DNA from 4 places in the Pseudoalteromonas sp. NZS127_1 genome. Region 3 is predicted to be linked to each of the others. Evidence: predicted binding sites of a transcription regulator. Region 3 holds the regulator's gene; each other region holds the start of a gene.
The links. The regulator sigma-54, encoded in region 3, starts transcription at its own class of promoters, with help from an activator protein. The targets are predictions, from matches to a motif close to GTTGGCACGNNNNTNGNNT.
Positions count from the first base shown of each region.

Region 1: a site for sigma-54 is predicted at 3,149-3,167, ahead of I6F50_RS19765 (YggN family protein). Genes of this name have one in related genera too.
Region 2: a site for sigma-54 is predicted at 4,509-4,527, ahead of fliE (flagellar hook-basal body complex protein FliE). Genes of this name have one in related genera too.
Region 4: a site for sigma-54 is predicted at 3,246-3,264, ahead of I6F50_RS02915 (EF-hand domain-containing protein). Genes of this name have one in related genera too.

Region 1 is NZ_JADYXO010000040.1:6,028-12,083, reverse strand. Features, by position in the region: gene I6F50_RS19775 (DMT family transporter) at 1-486, opposite strand, end outside; gene I6F50_RS19770 (PLP-dependent aminotransferase family protein) at 589-2,031, shown strand; gene I6F50_RS19765 (YggN family protein) at 2,317-3,111, opposite strand; gene I6F50_RS19760 (PA3496 family putative envelope integrity protein) at 3,501-3,686, shown strand; gene I6F50_RS19755 (glutathione peroxidase) at 3,804-4,301, opposite strand; gene I6F50_RS19750 (AzlD domain-containing protein) at 4,374-4,673, opposite strand; gene I6F50_RS19745 (AzlC family ABC transporter permease) at 4,670-5,374, opposite strand; gene I6F50_RS19740 (cytochrome b/b6 domain-containing protein) at 5,482-6,056, shown strand, end outside.
Region 2 is NZ_JADYXO010000002.1:139,195-145,250, reverse strand. Features, by position in the region: gene I6F50_RS03765 (sigma-54-dependent Fis family transcriptional regulator) at 1-771, shown strand, start outside; gene I6F50_RS03760 (DNA-3-methyladenine glycosylase I) at 1,109-1,702, opposite strand; gene I6F50_RS03755 (PAS domain-containing sensor histidine kinase) at 1,835-2,947, shown strand; gene I6F50_RS03750 (sigma-54 dependent transcriptional regulator) at 2,944-4,410, shown strand; gene fliE (flagellar hook-basal body complex protein FliE) at 4,567-4,899, shown strand; gene fliF (flagellar basal-body MS-ring/collar protein FliF) at 4,920-6,056, shown strand, end outside.
Region 3 is NZ_JADYXO010000003.1:1,739-7,794, reverse strand. Features, by position in the region: gene kdsC (3-deoxy-manno-octulosonate-8-phosphatase KdsC) at 1-26, shown strand, start outside; gene lptC (LPS export ABC transporter periplasmic protein LptC) at 23-577, shown strand; gene lptA (lipopolysaccharide transport periplasmic protein LptA) at 567-1,112, shown strand; gene lptB (LPS export ABC transporter ATP-binding protein) at 1,109-1,834, shown strand; gene I6F50_RS04365 (RNA polymerase factor sigma-54) at 1,904-3,403, shown strand; gene hpf (ribosome hibernation promoting factor) at 3,430-3,717, shown strand; gene ptsN (PTS IIA-like nitrogen regulatory protein PtsN) at 3,722-4,174, shown strand; gene rapZ (RNase adapter RapZ) at 4,193-5,038, shown strand; gene I6F50_RS04345 (HPr family phosphocarrier protein) at 5,081-5,353, shown strand; gene mgtE (magnesium transporter) at 5,484-6,056, shown strand, end outside.
Region 4 is NZ_JADYXO010000001.1:711,814-717,869, forward strand. Features, by position in the region: gene I6F50_RS02895 (VolA/Pla-1 family phospholipase) at 1-35, opposite strand, end outside; gene I6F50_RS02900 (YciK family oxidoreductase) at 242-988, shown strand; gene rluB (23S rRNA pseudouridine(2605) synthase RluB) at 1,072-1,944, opposite strand; gene scpB (SMC-Scp complex subunit ScpB) at 1,941-2,531, opposite strand; gene I6F50_RS02915 (EF-hand domain-containing protein) at 2,683-3,204, opposite strand; gene I6F50_RS02920 (hypothetical protein) at 3,432-3,863, opposite strand; gene xthA (exodeoxyribonuclease III) at 4,104-4,910, shown strand; gene I6F50_RS02930 (energy-coupling factor ABC transporter permease) at 4,916-5,563, shown strand; gene I6F50_RS02935 (putative RNA methyltransferase) at 5,560-6,056, shown strand, end outside.

The DNA of each region.
Region 1 (6,056 bases), on a different contig from region 3:
AGCCACAAAGGTGCCACCAAGGGCAAGTAGTAACCCGACCAACGCACCATTACTTAAGTCGAACTGCTGTAACTGTGGCCAAAATAGGCATGTAATACCTAATACAGCGAGTACTGCACCTGTATAAATTCGCTTTGAGATTGGCTTACCAAAAAATAATCGGGTGTTAACTATGTTCATAACCAGCAGCATTGAAAAGGCAATAGAGCTCATGGCTGAGGTGAGGTGATTTTGTGCCCAGTAAAGCATTAAGTAATTTAAACCAAAGTTAAACAGAGCTAATAAAGCAAAAAAGCCATGATCGACTAATGAGAAACGCATGTCGGGTTTTTTGTACGCTACATACAACCACATTAAAAGTGCTGCAATAGCAAAGCGATAAAATAACGATAACTCGACTGCAATATCGCCTAACTGAAATTCTATGGCTAACCAAGTAGAACCCCAAATTAAAACGGTTGTAATGTATAACGCTGCACTTTTCATGGTTAGTCCTCAAAGCCCGATTGAATGGCTATTTTAAGACCTATCTGTATACTTACCATATACAGAAAAGTAAAAATGTAACCTATACAGATTCGGTGTGTGATGATAAGACAAAAAAATAGCCAAGGGCACGATTTTTTATATCAACAAGTTATTCAGTTAATTAGAGATATGAGTGCTCAACAAGTTTTACTCCCCGGCGAAAAACTTCCATCACTGCGTAAAATGGCAGATAACTTAAATATAAGTATTCCCACTGTAAAACAAGCGTATCAAGCACTTGAGGATCAAGGGCTAGTAGAGGCACGCGAAAAATCAGGCTACTTTTTAAAAGCGGTTAACGCCGCGCATAACTTACCTAAGCGAGTTAAGTTAAGTCGAGAGCCTGTTGTGGTAAATAAACAAGCCTTAATAGAGCAGGTATACAGCGCCATTCATCAAGCTAACGTAGTCCCTTTTGGTATCGCTAACCCGATAGCCGCTGCACCTACCGATAAAGCACTCGCCAGAAACATGCGCCGCGTAATGACAATTGCCGGCAGTAAAGCCATTAACTATGGGCCAACAGATGGATTTGTACCGCTAAAAAAGCAACTAGTGCATCGCTATCTAGATTTTGGCATTGGTATTGATATGGACGAGCTTGTGATCACCAATGGTGCACAGGAAGCCATGGCTATTGCGCTTAAATGTGTAACAAAGCCAGGCGATATAGTGGCCATAGAAACGCCCTGTTATCACGGTATTATAGAGCTAATAGAGAGCTTAGGCCTCAAAGCGCTCGAAATACCACTGTGTCCAGATAACGGCATTTGGCTAAACGATTTAGAACGTGCTTTAAACGAGCATGATATAAAAGCCTGTTTATTCTCAACTGCTATTAGTAACCCCGTGGGCAGTTTTATGCCTGATACAAACAGACAGCAGCTGGTGGAACTACTTGAAAGCCACGACGTAGTGCTTATTGAAGATGACGTATACGGCGATTTATACTTTACGGCAAAACGAGGCACTCCTGCTTTAGCGTATTCTAAAAAAGGATTAGTGATCAGTTGCTCATCTTTTTCTAAAACGGCAGCGCCGAGCTATCGTGTAGGTTGGTTAGTTGCCGGTAAATTTGCAACACAAGCAAGGCGATATAAAAGAGCACTAAGTTGCTCTGCTTCGTTAATAAACCAATGGGCGTTATCAGAATTTATAGCCAGCGGCGAGTACGACCGAAACTTAAAAGTACTTAGGCAGCGCCTGCGCGATAATAAAGAGCGTATGCGATGGTGCTTACAACAAGCTATGCCAAAAAACACACGTATAAGCGACCCTAAGGGAGGCTGCGTAATGTGGCTTGATTTAGGAGGCGAATACGATAGCCAAAAGTTATTTTTACTTGCACTTGAAGTGGGTATTAGCATAACCCCGGGGCTTATTTTTTCAGCCTCTAATAAATATAAAAGCTGTGTAAGATTAAGTTATGGTGTGCAGTGGAGCGAGCAGATAGAGCAAGCAATTATTACTCTGGGTAAGCTTACTTTATTAGCTAAAAAGTAATGCCAATCTGCTTATATATGGGGTCTATTTAACGTTAAGAAAATTACGCTAGAACTAGGCAAAAGTTTTTGTATCTAGTTGTTCTCGGCAATTGCTCCCTGCATTGCTCTACCTCCTGCATCCATGCAGTCGTAAATAAAAAATTTTAACGAAGTTATAGTGCAATTTAATTCGTTAAATTGATCAAAGATTTATGCAGGTTGGTATAAGTTTGTGAAACACAAAAAAGCAGCATTTAAGTAAACTTAAGTGCTGCCAAAGGGATGTTAAATAACGTTTGCTGTATTAATTGAGTTTAAAGCTAAATAACTGGTAACCTTTAAGTTCTGGCACTTGCATTACTAATTGCTCTTCTTGTTTTGCAATATCAGCAAAGTTTTCACATAAAGAGTTAGCGCGTTCTTCAAGTGCATTTGCATGAAGCTCTACTTTTTCTTCTATTTGAGCGCCCATATTTTCCATGCGTTGCTCAAAGGCATCCATATCGCCACCTGAACCAAGTAATTCAGAGCCTAAAGCCACTAAAATACTGCCCATAGATTGCATTACGGCAGACTCAACAACCGTTTCTATTTGCTCTTCAAATTGTTGCTCAAAGTTTTCACCAAATTGGTTAAAGCTTTGTTGACCCATTACAAATGTACCTTGCTGGTAAAATGTGTTTTCTACCTCAATTTTAATGTCGTCCATAAGCTCAGACATATTATCAAGGCCGTCTATATTAAATGCATTGCCTACTTCTTCTAATGCCACACCGGCAATTTTAACACCCTCTAGCGCTATATTAGCTACTTCAGGTAATTGTGTGCGTAAGCTATCAGAGTATTTAGTTAGCGCTTCGCGTTGTGAATTATTAAGCGCTACAAATTCGCCATTTACGGTTAAGTCACCATGGGTATTAAATTGCATGGTTTTATTGTTGGCGGTAAAAATTTCTAATTCGTTTGGCTTAATGCGTACGTCATTTTTAAATTCGACGTTACATTCATCGTTGCTAAATGAAATGGCTGAATCGTTGTCGTTGTGAGCCATTGCAGCAGGTGTACAAATTAATGCGCTAACTAATAGTAATTTTTTCATGTTTATTCTCTACTTTTTGTTGATGACGATTAATTAATAACAAGTTTGGTGCCAGTTTTATTTTTTAATATAAAACAGATGGTTAACTGTTTTTGTTTGTTTTTTAGTAAGTGAAATTAATTAATAAACAACCATTTTTTAGTCAAATTGGCTAACTAATAAAAATTAATAAATTTTATTTATCGATACGATAAAAAACTCTCACTTTCCTCAATTCAAATTTAGCGCTATTTATTCACATTACTGACATGAAGACTATTTACAGTAGTCACGTGGCTTTATTTTGATGTTAATTTGCAGAGCACTTTAGCGTTGAACATTTTTTAATTTTACCGACTATTGCGATAATAAAATCCTTGGTTGGTCTCAAACACTTTATGGAGTGGGTTGTGGGTAAGACATTTAGTTACGATGCGCTAGATGACGATTTTGTTGAAGACGAGTACGAAATGCTCGGACGTAATCAACACGATAAGAACAAGCAAAAGGTTAAGAAGAAGTTGGAAGACTACCTTGAGCAAAAACGCTTGCGTAAAAATCTAGGCGAAGACGATTTAAGCGATTACACCGATTAAATTTCGCTAGTATAAATAGATACCAATTAATATTGAGAGTTTAAATGTACAGTTATACGTATGTTTTAGTTTTAATAGTATTGGCAATAAAGAGGCCTTGCGCCTCTTTATTACTTTTTAAAGCATATTTTTAGCCTGCGTTAATGCTTTTTGAATTGTAAGCTCTAGCTTTTCGGGTTTAGTAAAAGGTGCATAGCGCTTAATTGGCGTACCATCTGCGGCAATTAAAAATTTAGTAAAATTCCATTTTATTTTACGTGTTAAAAAACCAGGTAAGGCTGATTTTAAGTGACGAAATACCGGATGTGCATGCTGACCGTTGACATCTACTTTGGCTGCCATTAAAAAGCTAACGCCGTAGTTAATTAAACATTCTTGCTTAATTTGTTCTGCACTCCCTGGTTCTTGCTGACCAAATTGGTTACATGGGAATCCCAAAATAACTAAACCTTGGCTGGCATACTTATCGTGCAAAGCTTGCAGTGACTCGTACTGGTAGGTAAATCCACATTTACTTGCGGTATTAACAATAAGCACAACCTTCCCTTCAAAATCTTTAAAGTTGATAGGTTGACCCTGCAAGCTTGTTGCGCTTAATTGATGAAATTTGTGCATATTGACGTCTTTTTATTGTTGTTAGCCGCATTTTAACCTGAGTGAACTCTTTCATAAAGTATAAAGAACGCACTAATTTAATATTAAAAATAGTCCCATGCCGGCAAGCGTTGTGTAATAAATATTATGTGTTTTGTAGGCAACAATAATAGCAACTATCGCGGCGCTTAAATAAGGGTTTTGCCAGTTTAAATTAATGCCATCTTCATTTAAAAACACAATAGGCACCCAAATAGCGGTAAGCACTGCGGGGGCGCTAAAGCTTAAAAACTGCTGCATTTTAGGTCCCACTTTAAACGGTAAAGCACGATGCAAAAATAAATAACGTGTAAAAAATGTAATACACGCCATGAGTAAAATAGTCGTCATCATGGCGTTACTTCCTTTTTAGCGGTTAGCCTGGCTGTAGTATAACCTGCGCTCATTGCCAGTAGTGCAGAGCAAACAAGCCATAACTCAAATCCTGTGCTTTTTAAAAGCGTTGCGCTAATACCCGCTACAATTACCGTAACAAGTGAGGCCAAATTTTTAATCCCCGGAATAACCAAAGCGATAAACGTCGCAGCAATTGCAAAGTCGAGCCCTAAATTGGTTAAATCTGGCAGCATTGTGCCCGCTACAATGCCAATTAATGTCCAAATATTCCATGCAATATAAAAGCTAAACCCTGCGCTTAATGCGTATATTAAACGTGTTTTTGTTCTGTATGCTTTTCGGTGATGAGAAAATGCAAATAGCTCATCGGTTAGAACAAAGCTCACCGGTAAGCGCCAACGCATAGGTTGATCAATCACCTTATGACGCACGGCTAATCCGTATAAAAAATGCCGAGAGCTAATAATAAATGTTGTGAATAGAATGGTTAGCAAGGGGGTGTTGCCCGCCATAAGTTCAATCGCCACAAGCTGTGCAGAGCCTGCAAAAACTAATAACGACATTGCTTGGGTTTCAAAGGCGCTAAAGCCATTTTGTATGGCTAAAGAGCCACATAAAATACCCCAAGGAACAACGGCTAAACAAAGTGGTAGCATATCTAAAAAGCCTTTTAAAATAGCTTTTTTAACTGGTTGCATGATTTTTACTCTGTTGGTGAGTAGAATAGCGCATAAGGATACCTTAATATTATGATGTTAAAGTAGTTAACGAATTAGATAATACTGTTTTTTTAAGGATAGGCGCAATGACGACGTTAAAAGTGTGGGATGGGTTTATTAGATGCTTTCATTGGTTTTTGGTTGTAAGTATTGCGGTGCTTTATTTTAGTATTGAAGAGGGCATGATTGAGCTTCATTTTGTTGCTGGCTTTTTTACTTTGGCACTTATCGTAACACGTTTAATATGGGGCATTATCGGAAGTAAAACCGCGAGATTAAGTGGGTTGCTGCACTCTCCTCGTGCTATTTTAAAGGCACTAAAGACACCAAGCGACTCGCTAGGTCATTCAGCACCTGGCAGTTGTATGGTAATGGTATTTTTTATAATTATAATTACGCAGCTTATTACCGGGTTAATGAGTAGTGATGGCATTTTAACTGACGGCCCGCTTGCTCAATATGTGTCTAGCTATGTGATTGATTTTTCAAATTGGCTACATGAGCTGAATTTTGACATTTTACTTTATGCTATTGGTTTACATGTATTAGCTATTATTGTTTATAGAATAAAAGGTAAGCCACTAGTTAAGGCGATGATCACAGGCTCAAAAGAGTTAAAAGCGGATGACTCTGAGGCTAAAGTAACAAAAGCGTCTTGGCC
Region 2 (6,056 bases), on a different contig from region 3:
GGCACGTTATTTTTAGATGAAATAGGCGATATGCCACTGCAAATGCAAGTTAAGTTACTTCGAGTATTGCAAGAACGAAGTTATGAACGAGTTGGTGGTACAAAGGCGATTCAGGCTGATGTACGCGTTATTGCAGCTACGCATCGTAATCTTGAAACAATGATTGAAGAGGGCAGTTTTAGGGAAGATTTATATTACCGCTTAAATGTATTTCCTATCGAAAACCCATCGCTGAGTGAGCGTGCTGATGATATTCCGCTGCTTTTAAAAGAGTTAATGCGCCGTGTTAACGACCAAACAGGTTCTACCGCTAAGTTTACAGAGCGCGCAGTTGAGAGCTTAAAAGAACATGCTTGGCCTGGTAATATTCGTGAGCTTGCTAATTTGGTGGAGCGCATGGTTATTATGTTCCCTGAAAAAGTGGTTGATATTCCCGACTTGCCTAACAAGTATCGTTACATTGAAGTTGAAGCCTACGAGCCAGAATACCCTGAAGAGTTAATGGAAAAAGATGCTTTTAACGATATATTTAGCACCGGTTTTAGCGATTACGAAAGTGAGCCAGACGCTGAGTTTAGCCAAACGGGTAGTGGGCTATTGCCAGATGGTGGTATTGAACTTAAAGATTATTTAGCCGAACTTGAAATTAGCTTAATAACCCAAGCGTTAGAGCGCTATGATTACGTTGTAGCTCGCGCTGCAGAGATACTAGGTGTACGCAGAACAACACTCGTTGAGAAAATGAAAAAGTATAATCTTTCAAGAGATTAAGGTTTAAAAGCAGCTGTCAGTGTTTAGTTATAAATTGGCCAAACACAGTAGATAAAGAACCCCTCGTTTTGTAGGTGCGGTTTTATACCGCACTTTACTTAAAAATATTAGCAAGAGCACGAAGTAAATTCGCACCTACACGGTTTTTATTTTTGTTGTAGACGCTAGACTTGCTCGCGTGAAAAACAAGACTTTTAATCATTTAAATAAAACGTTATTTCACAAAGAGAAAAACGAAGGTAAATGAGAAACCATAGTCAACTTACGCGTCACTTCTCTAAAGCGCAGCGTCTCTTAACCTCTTTGTGAACAAATCACTTTTATGGTTATAAATCACTTACCCACTAAAAGCCTTAATAATTTCTTCTTTTCTAAAACAATCATTACTGTGATCGTTAACCATACCGCAGGCCTGCATATGAGCGTAAACCGTGGTTGGTCCTAAAAACTTAAAACCCCGTTTTTTTAAATCTTTAGCAAATGCAGTTGATGCCTCTGTAATTGCTGGGTAGTCCTCAACGTTATTTAAATTACTTATAATCGGCTTATTACCCACAAACTGCCATTGGTAGTGACTAAAGCTACCAAATTCTTTTTGTATTTCTATAAAGCGCTTTGCATTGTTGACGGTTGCCGCAATTTTTAATCGGTTGCGCACAATACCCTCATCAAGCATTAGTCTCTCAACGTCATCTTGTGTGAATTGTGCCACTTTTTGTACATCAAAATTAGCAAATGCTTTTTTATAACCGCTGCGTTTTTTTAAAATTGTGTACCAGCTTAAGCCGGCTTGCGCGGATTCAAGCGTGATAAATTCAAACAGCTTTGAATCATCATAAAGAGGGACGCCCCATTCTTCATCATGGTAAATAACGTAGTCGGGTTTAGTAGTGTCGAGCCACGGGCAACGGCACTTTATTTGCTCACTCATTATTATTCCTTTTTGTGTGCGTCATTTTTATGTCGCTCAAATTATTGATGTAACTTAATGATAAGTATGTAAATAAATTTTGGTATAAATCGTGCATTTAGACATATATCTACATCAATTCGAGATTTGATTATGGCCCTTGCTAGCGTGCTAAAACCACAGTTTTTTTCTGCAAATCAGTATAACCCATGTTTACTTCAAGAGGAGTACATTGGTGAATTAAGCGATCTGCGCAAGCAAGCAAGTTGGCTTTCGCATTTGGTTGATACCATGCCAGCAGGCGTGGTTGTACTTGATGGCAAAGGGTTGATTGCAAAAGCGAATCAAATAGCGATTGATATGCTTGGCGAGCCACTTGAAGGCGAACGCTGGTTTAATGTTATTCAGCGCTCTTTTAGGCCGCATCAAGACGATGGTCACGAAGTGTCTTTAAAAGACGGGCGCCTAATAAAGCTTGATATTACCGCTTTAGCACCAGAGCCTGGGCAACTTATTTTAATGACGGATTTAACCGAAACTCGCCGTTTACAAAAACGTGTTGCACATATGCAGCGATTAAGCGCGCTGGGTAAAATGGTTGCGTCACTGGCGCATCAAGTCCGTACACCGCTCTCAGCCGCTATGCTTTACGCCGCTAATTTAGGATCAAAGCGCTTACCCGAAGCATCTCGCGATAACTTTCAAACAAAGTTAATGTCGCGTTTAAAAGATTTAGAAACTCAAGTAAACGACATGCTGTTATTTGCTAAAAGTGGCGATCAGCAAGTTGTTGAGCAAGTTTCAATGCAGCAGCTTTTAACAGAAGTTAAAGCGGGCGCTGATGCGATGGTCGCACTTAATGAAAGTGAGCTGGATGTAAGCTTACCAGAGCCAGATATACAAATAGTCGGTAATAAAACGGCATTGGCCAGTGCTATTCAAAATCTTGTGCACAATAGTATTCAAGTTATTGGCAGCGGCGCAAAAGTAAAAATTAGCGCACAAAGAGATTTAAAAGATTTAGATATGGTTCGTATCAGTGTGAGCGACAATGGCCCAGGTGTTGATTTAAGCCAAAGCGATAAAATTTTTGAACCATTTTTTACTACAAAAAGTCAGGGCACAGGTTTAGGGCTTGCTGTAGTGAGTTCGGTTGCTAGTGCGCACCAAGGTCGTGTTGATGTGACCAATAATACGCAGGGTGGTGCCTGCTTTAGTTTGTTACTGCCTATTAAAGCAACATCTAAACTAGAGGGTTCATTATGAGTAACACTATTTTAGTTGTCGAAGATGACGCAGGGCTTCGTGAAGCCTTAATAGATACCCTTGAAATGTCGGGTATTGAATGTGTTGCAGCCAACAGTGCTGAGCAAGCAATGTTACTGCTTAAAAAAGATCAATTTTCGCTTGTTGTAAGCGACGTGCAAATGGGCGCAATGAGTGGACTGGATTTACTACGCAGTATTAAATTAAACCACCCTGATTTACCTGTATTGATGATGACGGCGTACGCCACAATTGACGATGCGGTAGAAGCCATGCGCCTAGGTGCAATTGACTACATGGCTAAACCATTTGCACCTGAAGTGCTGTTAAATATGGTGAGTCGTTATCTGCCTGAAAAAGCAAAAGAAACCGACGGACCTATTGTTGCCGACCCAACTAGTATTCAATTATTGGAGCTTGCGAGTAAAGTAGCACGCTCTGATGCAAGTGTGATGGTACTTGGCCCAAGTGGTTCAGGTAAGGAAGTACTTGCTCGTTATATTCATGATAAGTCGAGCCGATGTAATGAGCCATTTGTGGCGATTAACTGCGCGGCAATTCCTGAAAATATGCTCGAAGCCACGTTATTTGGTTACGAAAAAGGAGCTTTTACGGGGGCGATTCAAGCATGTCCGGGTAAGTTTGAGCAAGCACAAGGCGGTACTATTTTACTTGATGAAATTACTGAGATGGACTTAGGGCTACAAGCTAAACTTTTACGCGTACTGCAAGAGCGTGAAGTAGAGCGTTTAGGGGGTCGTAAAACAATCCAGCTCGATGTACGTATTTTGGCAACCAGTAATCGTGATTTAAAAGAAGCCGTGTCTGAAAATCAGTTTAGAGAAGATTTATATTACAGGCTTAATGTTTTTCCACTAATGTGGCGACCATTGTGCCAACGCCCTGGCGATATTATTGTATTGGCTAAGCATTTAATTGAGCGCCATATAAGTAAAAGCAAAGAGCCCATGGCATATTTAGATAAAGCTGCTGAGCAAAAGTTATTGGCTCATGCGTGGCCTGGCAATGTGCGCGAACTTGATAACGTTATACAGCGTGCACTTATATTGCGAAGTGGCGATACAATAAACGAGCATGCTATTTTTATCGAAAACTTAGTATCTAATAACTTTGTTATGGAGCCATCATTGGCATCGGCGCAAACAGTATCGCCAACAGAATTAGCTCACGCAGATAAAGGCGTTGATAAAAGCACGCTAAGCTCTGCATATTATGATGAAAAATCGCATGCCGAGGATGAGCCTAAGCAAGGTTTACTAGCGGCAGATACCGGTAGCTATAAAGATGAGCTTAAAGACAAAGAGCATCGCATTATTTTAGAAACTCTTGCGCGTTGCCAAGGCAAGCGTAAAGACGTTGCCGAAACGTTGGGCATAAGCCCACGAACTTTACGTTATAAACTAGCGCAAATGCGCGATTTAGGTATTTCACTTCCTGCATAACCTCCTATAAACCCTAAGTTTGCAGTGCAAGCTTAGGGTTGTCAAAACTCTGACTAACACAAATCAAAGTTAACCCCATGTATTTTAACAATTAATTATTTGGCATGCTTTGTGCTTTATTACTTGTAAGAGTTCACTGCGTGTCAGAGATAAATTATGAAAATTCAAAACAGTGCTGTATTTCAAGAAATGCAATCAATGGCTTTAGAAGCCGGCCGTAATAATCAAATAAATAAATTGCCGACTCAAGTTCAACCTACTTCTACTTCCCAGTTTGGCGACATGCTAAGTGATGCACTAAATTCAGTGCACGGATTACAACAAGATGCCGCTCAAAAAGTAACAGCAGTTGAGATGGGTGATCGAAGTGTATCGCTTGCTGAGGCGATGATTGCTTCTCAAAAATCGTCAGTTGCTTTTGAGGCTACAGTACAGGTTCGTAATAAACTTGTTGAAGCTTATAAAGAAATCATGAACATGCCTGTTTAATTAGGTAGTGGAGAATTATTGTGGCGCAATCTAACCAATCTACAGACCTAGCACTTGCTGGTGGCGGTATTGACCAAAGTGGTGGTGATGATCAACAAGAACAAAAGTCAGGCTACTTAAGTGCTTTAAATGGTGTTGATGTATTGCGCCAAGTAACATTGGTTATAGCATTGGCTATTTGTTTAGCTATCGCGATTTTTATTATTATTTGGGCTCGTCAGCCAGATATGCGCCCGTTAGGCAAAATGCAAACTGAAGAGCTTATTCAAACGCTCGACTTTTTAGATGCGCAACAAATTGAATATCAACTAGATGGCAACGTTGTGTCGGTTGATGAAAGCGAATACCAAAATATTAAATTGTTAATGACCCGCGAAGGGTTAGAGCAAGGGCCAGCGTCGGGCTCTGACATAATTATGCAAGATATGGGCTTTGGTGTAAGCCAACGCTTAGAGCGCGAACGCCTAAAACATGGCCGTGAACAGCAATTAGCACGGACCATTGAAGAGCTTAATAATATTACTCGCGCTAAAGTATTGTTAGCCATTCCTAAAGAAAACGTATTTGCCCGCAGAGAGAAAAAACCATCCGCTACAGTTGTATTAACACTCAAACGTGGACGCTCACTTGACCGTGAAGAAGTAGATTCTGTTGTTGATATGATTGCTTCGGCAGTACAGGGTTTAGAGCCTATGCGAGTTACTGTTACCGATCAAAATGGTCGATTACTAAATTCAGGTTCGCAAAGCTCATTAGCAGCACGCTCTCGTAAAGAATACGATTTAGAACGTAAGCGCGAACAAGAGTACCTTGAAAAAATAGACAGTATTTTAATACCGGTTGTTGGGCTTGCAAACTATACAGCTCAAGTTGATTTGAGTATGGACTTTAGCTCGATTGAGGAAACTCAAAAGCGTTATAACCCAGACCTACCAGCGGTTAGAAGCGAAACCACATTTGAAGAAAATAACATTGGCGGCCTAGCTGTTGGTATTCCAGGTGCGCTTACAAATCAGCCACCGTTAAACTCGAACATTCCTGAGGTTGCGGGGCAAGGTGGTGCAGGCACAGCTACATCACCAACACGCAGCCACAAAGAAGCCACGCGTAATTATGAACTCGACACTACAATTTCTCATAAGCGCCAGCAAAGTGGT
Region 3 (6,056 bases):
TGACTACACAAGGCACTAGTTCATGAATGCAGCGCGCATAATATTAAGCGTTTTATTCATTAGCTGTATGGTTTGGCTTTGGTACCCTTATTTTACACAAACAAATATTGTGCCTCAGACTGAGCCTGAAGTTATTGCCAAGCCTGATTACATAGCCATAGAACTCAAACAAACAGCCTATGACGAACAAGGTAAAATTAGCCACAAAGTCACTGCGGCTAAAATGGAGCTATATCAACAATTAGGTTTTACGTTTTTTGAAAAACCTATTTTTACTTTATATAACGAAAAGCAAACGTGGCAAATAAATGCAGACGAAGCAACATTATACGAAGACAAACAATTAATTTTAGAAGGCAATGTGGTTGCCAAAAACTTAACCGATAACGCCATGATAGACAAAATCAATGCTGATAATATTCAGGTAGATATAAAGCTATTAACAATGCGTTCGGAGCAACCCGTTATCATCACTGGACCCAATTTAAAAATCACTGGTAAAGGCCTAGAAGCCGACTTAAAAACCGAAGTGATAAAACTAATTAACCATACGCGAACCATATATTATGACCAATAAAATATTAAAATCACTTATTATTCCTACACTTATACTAGCGTTTAATAGTAGTGCTGCAGAGCAAAACACGCAACCGGCTGCAAATCAAATTTCAATAAGCGCCGATAAGCAAGAAGGTCAATTAAAAGCTAATGTCGGGATTTTTGAGAAAAACGTTGAAATTATTCACGGTAACCGCCGTATCACAGCCGACCGCTTAGAAGTACATAAACGCGATGAACTTGGCGATAATAAACAATTATTAATTGCTACAGGTAGCCCTGCGCACTTTGAAGAAAAGCAATCAGATGGCACGACTATGAGCGCCAGTGCTGACGAAGTACGTTATGATGTATCTAAGCGTTTTTTAACGCTTGTTGGTAATGCACAAGTATCGCAAGCGGGACAAAAAATAAATGCTAAAAGCATTACCTACGATATAGAGCAGCAGCTAATCAGTGCCGAAAAAGATGAAAACTCAACTGACCGCGTTCACACAATTTTAGTACCAATCGAGACTAAAAAAAGTAAAAAAAGCGACAAAGGTCAACCATGAGCACATTAAAAGCAGAGCTATTAGCAAAGAGCTATAAAGGCCGTGAAGTTGTAAAAAACGTCGGCCTTGAAGTCAAAGCTGGCAGTATTGTTGGCTTACTTGGCCCTAACGGCGCAGGTAAAACTACCACGTTTTATATGATAGTAGGACTTGTACCTAGCGACAAAGGTAAAATATCGATAGACGATAACGATATTACTCTTTTACCTATGCATAGTCGTGCTAGATTAGGCATTGGCTACTTACCGCAAGAGTCTTCAATATTCAGAAAGCTGACTGTTTATCAAAACTTAATGGCCATTTTAGAAACGCGCAAAGAGTTAAATAAACAAGCTAGAGAAGACACTCTCGATAAATTATTAGATGAATTTAGCATACAACACATTCGTGATAGCCAAGGTATGGCATTGTCGGGTGGCGAACGTCGTCGTGTTGAAATAGCACGTGCGCTGGCAGCAGATCCTAAATTTATATTACTGGATGAACCATTTGCAGGTGTTGACCCGATTTCGGTATTAGACATAAAGAAAATAATAGAACATCTTAAAAATCGTGGGATTGGTGTATTAATTACCGATCATAACGTAAGAGAAACCCTTGATGTTTGTGAAAAAGCCTACATTGTTTCTCATGGGGAGCTGATTGCATCAGGTACTCCAGAACACGTATTAAATGATAAAACAGTACGCGATGTTTACTTAGGCGAGCAATTTAGGCTGTAACATTTACGCCATGTCTTTAAGCATCTGCTAGTATTAATTATAACAACATAAAAGGATTGTTAGAGATACATGAGGCAATCACTACAGCTGCGCATGGGCCAGCAACTTACAATGACTCCACAGCTGCAACAAGCTATTCGTTTGTTGCAACTCAGTACATTGGATCTCCAGCAAGAAATACAAGAAGCTCTCGACAGCAACCCGCTATTAGAGGTTGAAGAAGCAGACTATTCAGAAGACGCTGCAGGTAAAAACGAGCAAAAAGCAGATACAGATGACATAACTGTTAGCGCATCTGCCGATGATGCTCCAAGCGAATACGAACAAGATAGTGGTGAAGCACTTGCAAAAGACACGCTAAGTGACGACATGGCTATGGATGTTAGTTGGGATGAGTACATGAGTGCCGCCCCAGCAGCATCATCGGGTCCGATGCCTGAAGACGAATCAATATACCAAGGCGCCTCTACTGAAACGCTCCATGAGTATTTAATGTGGCAGTTACAACTAACGCCATTTAGCCCTACAGACGAAGCTATTGCTATTGCTATTGTAGAAGCCGTCGATGATTCAGGTATTTTAACACTAAGCTGCGAAGAGATTTTAGAAAGCTTTAATCAAGAAAACGAAGATGATAACGAAGTCGAACTTGATGAAATTGAAGCTGTATTAAAACGCATCCAACTGTTTGATCCTGTTGGTATTGCTGCACGTAGTTTACAAGAGTGTTTGTGTATTCAGCTTAACCAGTTTGATAAAGAAACACCTTACATTAATGAAACAAAAATGATTTTAACCGAGCATATTGATTTATTAGCTGCTCGTGACTATCGTACATTAATGAAGAAAACTAAGCTCAAAGAAGAAGAGCTTAAGGAAGTAATGACATTAATACATACTCTTAGCCCTAAACCTGCAGATACTATTGTAAGAGAAGAATCTGAGTATGTTATTCCTGATGTGTCAGTTAAAAAAATTAAAGGCCGCTGGGTTGTTGAGTTAAACCCAGACAGCATGCCTAAAATTCGTGTTAATAGCCAATACGCGGCAATGTCTCGCACTGTAAAATCCAGTGGTGACAGCCAGTTTATTCGCTCGCATTTACAAGAAGCTAAATGGTTTATTAAAAGCTTAGAAAGTAGAAACGACACGCTATTAAAAGTGACAAATTGTATTGTTAAGCAACAACAAGGCTTTTTTGAACACGGTCCTGAAGCCATGAAACCAATGGTTTTAAATGATGTTGCTGAAATGGTAGAAATGCACGAATCAACAATTTCGCGCGTAACAACCCAAAAGTATATGCACACACCCCGTGGTATATTTGAGCTTAAATATTTTTTCTCAAGCCATGTAAGCACCGAAAACGGTGGTGAATGTTCATCTACAGCAATCCGTGCGCTTATCCGAAAATTAATCGCAGCAGAAAACTCAGCAAAACCATTGAGTGATAGCAAAATAGCGGATATATTGGCTGAGCAAGGAATTAAAGTAGCGAGACGTACAATCGCAAAATACCGCGAATCTCTGGCTATTCCACCGTCAAATCAGCGTAAAAGTTTGATTTAAGACGCAAAAAAAAGAGGGTAATGCTTATGCAACTAAACTTAACTGGTCGTCACGTAGAATTAACCGATTCACTAAGAGACTATATTAATACCAAATTTGCGAAGCTAGAAAGACACTCTGATCATATTAATAATGTTCATGTCATTCTCGATGTAGAAAAATTAAATCAAAAAGCAGAAGCCACCATACACGTAAGCGGTGCTGAGCTATTTGCCTCTACAGAACATCAAGATATGTATGCCGCCATTGACTCGTTGATCGACAAGCTCGATCGACAAGTAATTAAACACAAAGAGAAGCTTGCTCGACACTAATATGATGAAATTAAGCTCACTTATATGCCAGGACTGCAGCAAAGCTGCGGTCCTTTTTAATAGCAAAAAAAGAATTTTAGAGTTCATTAGCGAACTTGCTCACGACAAACTTCCGTATTTACCGCAACAAGATATTCTTAATGCTTTAATGAGCAGAGAAAAATTGGGTAGTACAGGTATAGGGCGTGGCATTGCCATTCCTCATGGAAGAATGAGCGGTGCAGAAGAGCCTTTGGCTTTAGTACTCGTTAGCGAAACTCCAATAAATTTTGATGCGATCGATAATCGCCCTGTTGATATTTTCGTCGCACTCATCGTACCAGATGGCGATAACCAGCAGCACTTAAAGACTCTAGCAACCATTGCTGATAAACTAAACAACAAAGATTTTTGTAAACAGTTACGCAGTGCAAAATCAGATACTGAGCTTTACCAAGTTATTGTCAATCAATCATAGTTTTATAAAGGGTGTTAAATGGAGTTAATTATCATAAGCGGCCGTTCTGGTTCTGGAAAGTCGGTTGCTTTACGCGTTGTAGAAGATTTAGGTTATTATTGCGTAGATAATATTCCAGTTAACTTGCTTCCTTCATTAGTTCGCAGTGTGTCTGATAGCTATGATAAAATTGCTGTTAGCATTGATGTGCGTAACATCCCTAAACAACAAGATGAATTTAACGATATTCTTGAATACTTGCCTGGCTTTGCAAAACCTACGTTATTTTATTTAGATAGCGACGATCAAACATTGATCAAACGTTTTTCTGAAACTCGTAGATTACACCCACTATCAATTGACTCGTTGCCTCTTGATTTAGCCATCAAAAAAGAAAAAGAATTACTTGATGTATTAATCACCCGCGCCGACTTTATGATAGATACAACTGATTTAAGCGTTCATCAACTTGCTGAATCTATTCGTGAAAAGATTTTAGGTAAAAAAGATAAGCAACTGATTGTCACGTTTGAATCGTTTGGTTTTAAATACGGTATACCAAAAGAAGCAGATTACGTATTTGATGCACGCTTTTTACCCAATCCACATTGGGAACCTGAATTAAAACCTTTAAATGGGTTAGATCAACCTGTTAAAGATTATTTGGCCAATCACAGCATAGTGCAAAAATTCACATGGCAAATTCAAACATTTGTACAAACGTGGTTACCGCACTTAGAGCGAAATAACCGCAGTTATTTAACCATTGCCATTGGGTGTACAGGCGGGCAACACCGCTCTGTATATTTAGCGCAAACTATCGGTGAAAGTTTTGCAATGACACATCCCAATGTGAAAATTCGCCATCGCGAACAAGAAAAATAATATAGCTGAATAATCACCTGTTCAGCTTAAGTAGAGTAAGTTATGCATTGTGAAGACACTTTTTTAATAAAAAACAAATTAGGATTGCACGCCAGAGCAGCCACCGTGCTTGCCCAATTGGCAGTGCAGTTTGATGCGACAATTACATTATTTCAAGATGACAAAGAAGCCGCAGGCGATAGCGTACTTGCACTAATGTTACTTGAAAGTAGCCAAGGCAAAGAAGTAAAAGTTGTATGCAAAGGCCCCGATTCTGAGCAAGCTTTACATGCTGTTGGAGAATTAATAGCACAACGTTTTAATGAACAAGAATAAACAGTTATAAAAATAATGCTCGCATTACTAATGCCCCAACTAAAACAGATATATAAAATAAATACGGTTAGTGACGCCAGTTAACTCACCTCTCCCCATAAAATAATATAAAAATTTATAAAGGACGCCAATGCCTGAAGCTTTTGAACAAGATTACCCACTACAGCAACTAAAACAGGTGACTAAGTCACTCAATAGTGGTCAATTTGTTCAAGTTAGGCGCATGCTCGCAAAAACAGCTCCTTGTGATACCGCATTATTATTAGAATCATCACCGCATAAAATTCGCCGACTCCTTTGGCAGTTGGTTGATCCTGATGTGCAAGGCGATGTTCTTGAAGAACTATCAGAAGATGTTCGTTTAGGCATTATTGCCCAAATGGAACCTAAGCACATTGCAGCCGCAACAGAAGATATGGGCCACGATGACTTAGGTGAAGTATTACGTAGTCTGCCGGACACCGTTTATAAAGACGTTGTTAGCGCGATGGACATTCAAGACCGTGAACGTGCAACACAAGCACTTTCGTATCAAGAGCGTTCTGCTGGCGCGCTAATGAACACCGATACGGTGACCATTCGCCCTGACGTTACGCTTGATGTTGTACTTAGGTATATTAGGCTACGTGGCGAGTTACCAGAAGGTACCGATGACTTGTACGTTGTTGATAAGCATAACTGCTTTATAGGCGCTTTATCGCTG
Region 4 (6,056 bases), on a different contig from region 3:
GCTGTAACCGAGAGTGAAAGTAGCATTTTTTTCATATTGTTGGCTCCGCACGTATTTTATTTTTATAGTGTGTTTAATCAGTGTATTAAGTTAAAACAATGTAATCAGGTTATTAATGAGACATTAGACCAGTTAAACTTAACGTAAAGTTTCTATTTTCGCCACCTAATTTTACAATAAATTCGATTACTTCACGTTTCGCTATGTTAAAATCAAAAAAATTATATGAATTGGTACTTTTATGCACACATATCAAGCAGCTGAAAACGCACTTAAAGATAAAGTTATTTTAATAACAGGCGCCGGTGATGGTATTGGCCGAGTTGCAGCAATTACGTATGCAAAATACGGCGCTACAGTTATCTTATTAGGAAAAACAACTAATAAACTTGAATGTGTTTACGATGAAATTGTTAATGCTGGCTACCCTAAACCTGCAATAGTCCCTATGGATTTTAAAGGCGCAACGAAGCAAAACTACCGTGACCTTGCTGCAACAATCGAATATCAGTTTGGACGCCTTGATGGGTTGCTTAATAATGCAGGTATTTTAGGGTCGCTTGGTCCACTTGAACATTTTTGCTCATCTACGTTCGAAAACATAATGAAAGTAAACGTCACTGCACAAGCTATGATCACTAAAGCACTTTTTCCCGTTCTTCGTAAATCTGATAATGCATCGATAGTATTCACGTCATCAGGTGTAGGCCGCAAAGGTCGTGAATTTTGGGGGCCTTATGCCATCTCAAAATTTGCAGTAGAAGGTATGATGCAAACATGGGCATGTGAAGTAGGTAAAACGAATATTCGTATAAACTGTATTAATCCAGGTGCAACGCGTACATCTATGCGTGCAGCTGCATATCCTGGCGAAGATAGAGATACCCTTGCTACACCAGAGGATTTAATGCCAACCTACTTATACTTGATGAGCGATGATTCTAGTGAAGTGAATGGCAAATCGTTAGATGCTCAAGTAAAAAAGTAGTTTGGAGTTTAAATAGTTTAAACAACTCACATTAAAAAAGCCGCAATTAGCGGCTTTTTTGTGTTCAATAAATAACTAATTGATTATTTACGTTTAGTCGGCTTAACACGCTGATTGTGTTTTTTAACTGCTTTACGAATTTGGTTGATTTTAGCGCGTTTATCTTTGCGTTTTTCAGGCATAACAGAAAGCTTAGTTTGTGTTTCGCGGCCTAATTTAACGGTTTTACGCAAGTAGTTTACTGTTTCTAAATCATACTCCATCCAACCACCTTGTGGCACGCGCTTATCAAGCTCTAGTTTACCGTAACGAATACGAATAAGACGAGATACTTCCGCATCTTGAGACTGCCATAAACGACGAACTTCACGGTTACGCCCTTCATTTAACGTTACGTTAAACCAACGGTTAACGCCTTCGCCACCCATAGGGGTTACAGTCGTGAATTTGGCTGGACCATCTTCAAGCTCAACACCACGTAGTAAGTTTTTAACCGTCTCGTTGGTTACTTCACCAAATACACGTGCAGAGTATTCACGCTCTACTTCATAGCTTGGGTGCATTAAACGGTTTGCCAGTTCACCATCGTTTGTAAAAAGCATTAAACCCGATGTATTAACGTCTAGTCGACCAACCGCAATCCAGCGATCGCCATCAATACGAGGAAGTCGGTCAAATACAGTACGACGCCCTTCAGGATCTTTACGTGTGCTTAACTCACCTTCTGGTTTGTTATACATAATCACACGACAGATTCGGTCTGCTTTTTCTTCGATTTTTACACTGTGTCCGTCAACACGAATCAAATCGGTTTCTTCAACACGGTCACCTAACTTTGCCACTTTACCGTTTACACTAACGCGGTTTGCGTCAATGTATTTTTCCATTTCACGGCGTGAGCCTACGCCTGCACGGGCTAAGACTTTTTGTAACTTTTCACCTTGTATAATACTCATTCGGATGGTTCTCTCACAGAAGGATCGCTCAATAACTGGTTAATTTTACTTTGCTGCTCTGTTGGCAACGCAGGTAAATTTTCAAGTCCAGTTAACGAAAAATAATCTAAAAATTGCTTAGTAGTTGCATATAAAGCCGGCTTTCCCGGAACCTCTTTATGCCCTACCACTTTAACCCACTCTCTTTCGAGTAAGGTTTTAATAATATTCGAACCCGTAGTAACACCCCTTACTTGCTCAATTTCGCCGCGTGTAATGGGCTGCCTGTATGCAATAAGTGATAATGTTTCCAGTAAAGCACGCGAGTATTTTGGTGCGCGTTCTTGCCACAAGTTATTTAACCAAGGGCTTAAACTACTGCATGCCTGAAACCGATACCCACTACCAACTTCAACTAAGCGAATACCACGAGTTTGAAAATGCTCTTGTATTGTATCTATTGCGTCATTTATTCGTGCCATAGAAATAGCTAAATCTATTAATACGATGTCTTTAAGGTGGCGTTTACTAACAGGCTTATCTGCAACAAAAATAGCTGCTTCAATGATCTCAACTAGTTGTTCATCACTAATTCGCCGACCCGCCATACACACTCCTAACAAATAAAAATACACAGCCATCTATTATGACAGAACAACACCAAACTAGGAAAATATATCTATCAAATAACTAAATTTAAAACACAAAAAAGCCAGTGCCTAGCACTGGCTTTAATCTTACTTACTAAAATGGTAACTATTAGTTACTTTTAAAAGCTTCTAATGCATCATCTTCAGCTACTGCGTTACCGTATTTTTTAATGTAACCCATAAACTCGCTTTTACTGATGCGCTTATCTTGGTTTTTATCCATGTAACCAAAATGATTTGAAATATCATCATCGTTACCTTCAACTACCGAGATATAGCCATTGCTGTCGTTATCTAGACTTGCAAAGCTGCTTTCAATTTTATCGAATTTAGCAATTTCAGCTTTAAATGCCGACTCACTTACTTCAGAATCAGTGGCTACTTTGCCATTATTAAGCTTCATATAAGTGTTAAATTCTTTGCGGCTAATTTCGTTATCCATATTGGTATCAATATTTGAAAAATGGCCCCAAATGCTATCGTCATCAGCTTCAACTTTTGAGATGTAGCCATCGCTATCATTATCTAAACTTGCAAAGTCACTGTCTATTCTTTCAAGACCTTGATTAGATGAACAAGCCGCTAAGCTTAATGATGCTAAAATAGTGGCTGCTAATGTTAACTTTTTCATAAGACGTATCCTTCGTAATTAATTAAATGTCACTTTAACTAATACAAATCCAATGCCAATAATAGTTAACTTATAATAATCAATAACTTAATCTCGATCGGTATATTTATTAAACAGTTTCAATAAGTTAAGCTTGCAAGCTTTGCAAACAACCTTGTAATTTTTGCAAAAAAATACCCGGTAAAAACCAGGCATTTCAAATTTACTTATTATAGTTAAGCTAATAATTAGATTGCTGCGTTTTGGTAGCGTTTAACAAACTCAGTAACGTTTTGACCATTACATTTTAATGAGTTTAGGTTACCAATTTTTTGACGAACAGGTGCTAAACCTTGTTTTAAAGCCGTCATACATAATTGAGTTTCTTGTTGAGCGTCTTTTGCAAATACTTCTACTTTCTCAACTGATGCGTTGCTTAATGTCGTTTTTTTAGCAATATCACGAATATCTTCACCATTACATAAAATGCTTTTAGAAAAACGAGATAGGTAAACACCGTGCTGGGCAGCTTCTTTACGAGCAACGCTAAAGCCTTCGTTTGCACTTAGTACACATAACTTAGACTCAATTTTGTTATCTTGGCTAAAGTAAGTATTGCTTTGAGCTGACGCAGTTGCAGATGCTAGTAAAGCAGTGGCTAAAAGTAGTTGAGTTTTCATGAGAGATCCTATTTGAACGAGCTAAACAAGTGAATTTCGCGCATTATATATTCAATAAAGTTAAGTTCAATTGAATTTTTTATTTATTTAAATAATTAATATTGTATTCACAATGTTTAAACTTTACCCATCATTTGATCAACATTTGCGCAGCTATTATCTCAATTCAGTCATGTTATGTGCGCGTATTTACTGATACAATTTAATCTATTAAATAGAACCAATTTTAAGGTAAATTTTATGAAAGTGATTTCTTTCAATATCAATGGTCTGCGTGCTCGTCTTCACCAATTACAAGCAATTATCGACAAACATCAACCAGACGTTATTGGCTTGCAAGAGATTAAAGTTCACGACGAAGCATTCCCATTAGAAGATGTTCAAAAAATGGGATATCACGTCTACTTTCATGGTCAAAAAGCGCATTATGGCGTAGCTATGTTATGCAAAAAAGAGCCTAAATCGGTCTTAAAAGGTTTTGCCACCGATACAGATGAATCGCAAAAACGCATGATAAGCGTCACTGTTGAACAAGAAAACGGTCGCGACCTTACTGTCATGAATGGCTATTTCCCACAAGGTGATAATATTAATCACGAAACTAAATTCCCTTATAAACGTCAATTTTATAAAGATTTAATGACACACCTTGAAACCAATCACACACCCGATCAAGACGTCATCGTTATGGGTGATATCAACATATCACCTACCGATTTAGATATTGGTATTGGCGAAGTAAATGCTAAACGTTGGTTAAAAACGGGTAAATGTTCTTTTCAACCGGTAGAGCGTGAATGGCTTGCAACATTACTTAATTGGGGTTTTAAAGACACCTTTAGAGAGCAAAACCCCGAAACAGACGATCAATACTCATGGTTTGACTATCGCTCTAAAGGGTTTGTAGATAATCGAGGACTTCGTATAGATGTAGTGCTTGCAACCAATGAGCTTGCAGCACGCTGCATAGATACAGGTATTGATTACGAACTTCGCGGTATTGAAAAACCGTCAGATCATGCCCCTATATGGTCAACATTTAAGTAATTATTATGCTCAGCCTAACAATGCAGGGGCTACTTTTGGCTCTTGTAATTATTATTGCTCTATTAAGCTTTGATAAAAAAACATATAAAACATTGCTTAATACGCCAGTCCGTCAAACTGGCGTACTTGCGTGTGCGTTAGTGTTTGCAGTGCTTTGGCGAATAAAGGCTGGCATTTTAACTGGCCTTGATTTACACATACTAGGTGTTACGGCTGCTACATTAATTTTAGGCTGGCGGTTGACTATTTTAAGTAGCCTACTTGCCACAGCCCTACTCGCTGCCTTTGGTCAAATTGAACTTGAGCTGTTACCAGTACAACTGCTTATTGGTGCGTTTATTCCTATTTTATTGAGCTATCTTGGCTTTATAATTAGTTACCAATATTTACCTCGTCATTTTTTTGTCTATATATTTGTTTGTGCGTTTATAACCGCAGGATTTATAGCCTGTATAAAAATAAGCCTAGGTGCTTTATTTTACTTAGCTATAGGGCAATACAATTGGCAAGAACTTGCAGATAACTACGTTTATTTAAGTGCCATAATTTGGTTTCCTGAAGCAATGCTCAACGGCATGGCTATAACAATTATGATCACCTATCGCCCGCATTGGGTAAAAACTTTTTACGATAAGGACTACCTAGGCTCATGAGTCTTGAATATCAATGCCCCCTGTGTAACCTAGCACTTTTGAAAACTGATTCAACACTTCGTTGTGCTAACAACCACAGCTTTGATTTTGCTAAAGAAGGCTATGTTAATTTACTGCCTGTGCAACAGAAAAATTCAAAACAGCCGGGTGATTCACTTGAAATGGTACAAGCCAGACGTGCATTTTTAGAGCGTGGGTATTATCGTTTTTTACAGCAAAGCCTTAGTGATATAATCAGTAATATAAGTGCAAAAACTATTATTGATTTAGGATGCGGTGAAGGGTTTTATACCCAAGCAATAGCGAATAAAACAAATGCTGTTGTATACGGTGTCGATATTTCAAAATCAGCGGTTAAATATGCAGCAAAGCGCTACCCTAATTGCCATTTTAGTGTGGCATCAATCAGCCAAGCTCCCTTTAAAAGCCAATTTGCTGATGTACTTGTTAGCGTATTTGCACCTTTATTTGAGCAAGAGCTTGAACGCCTAGC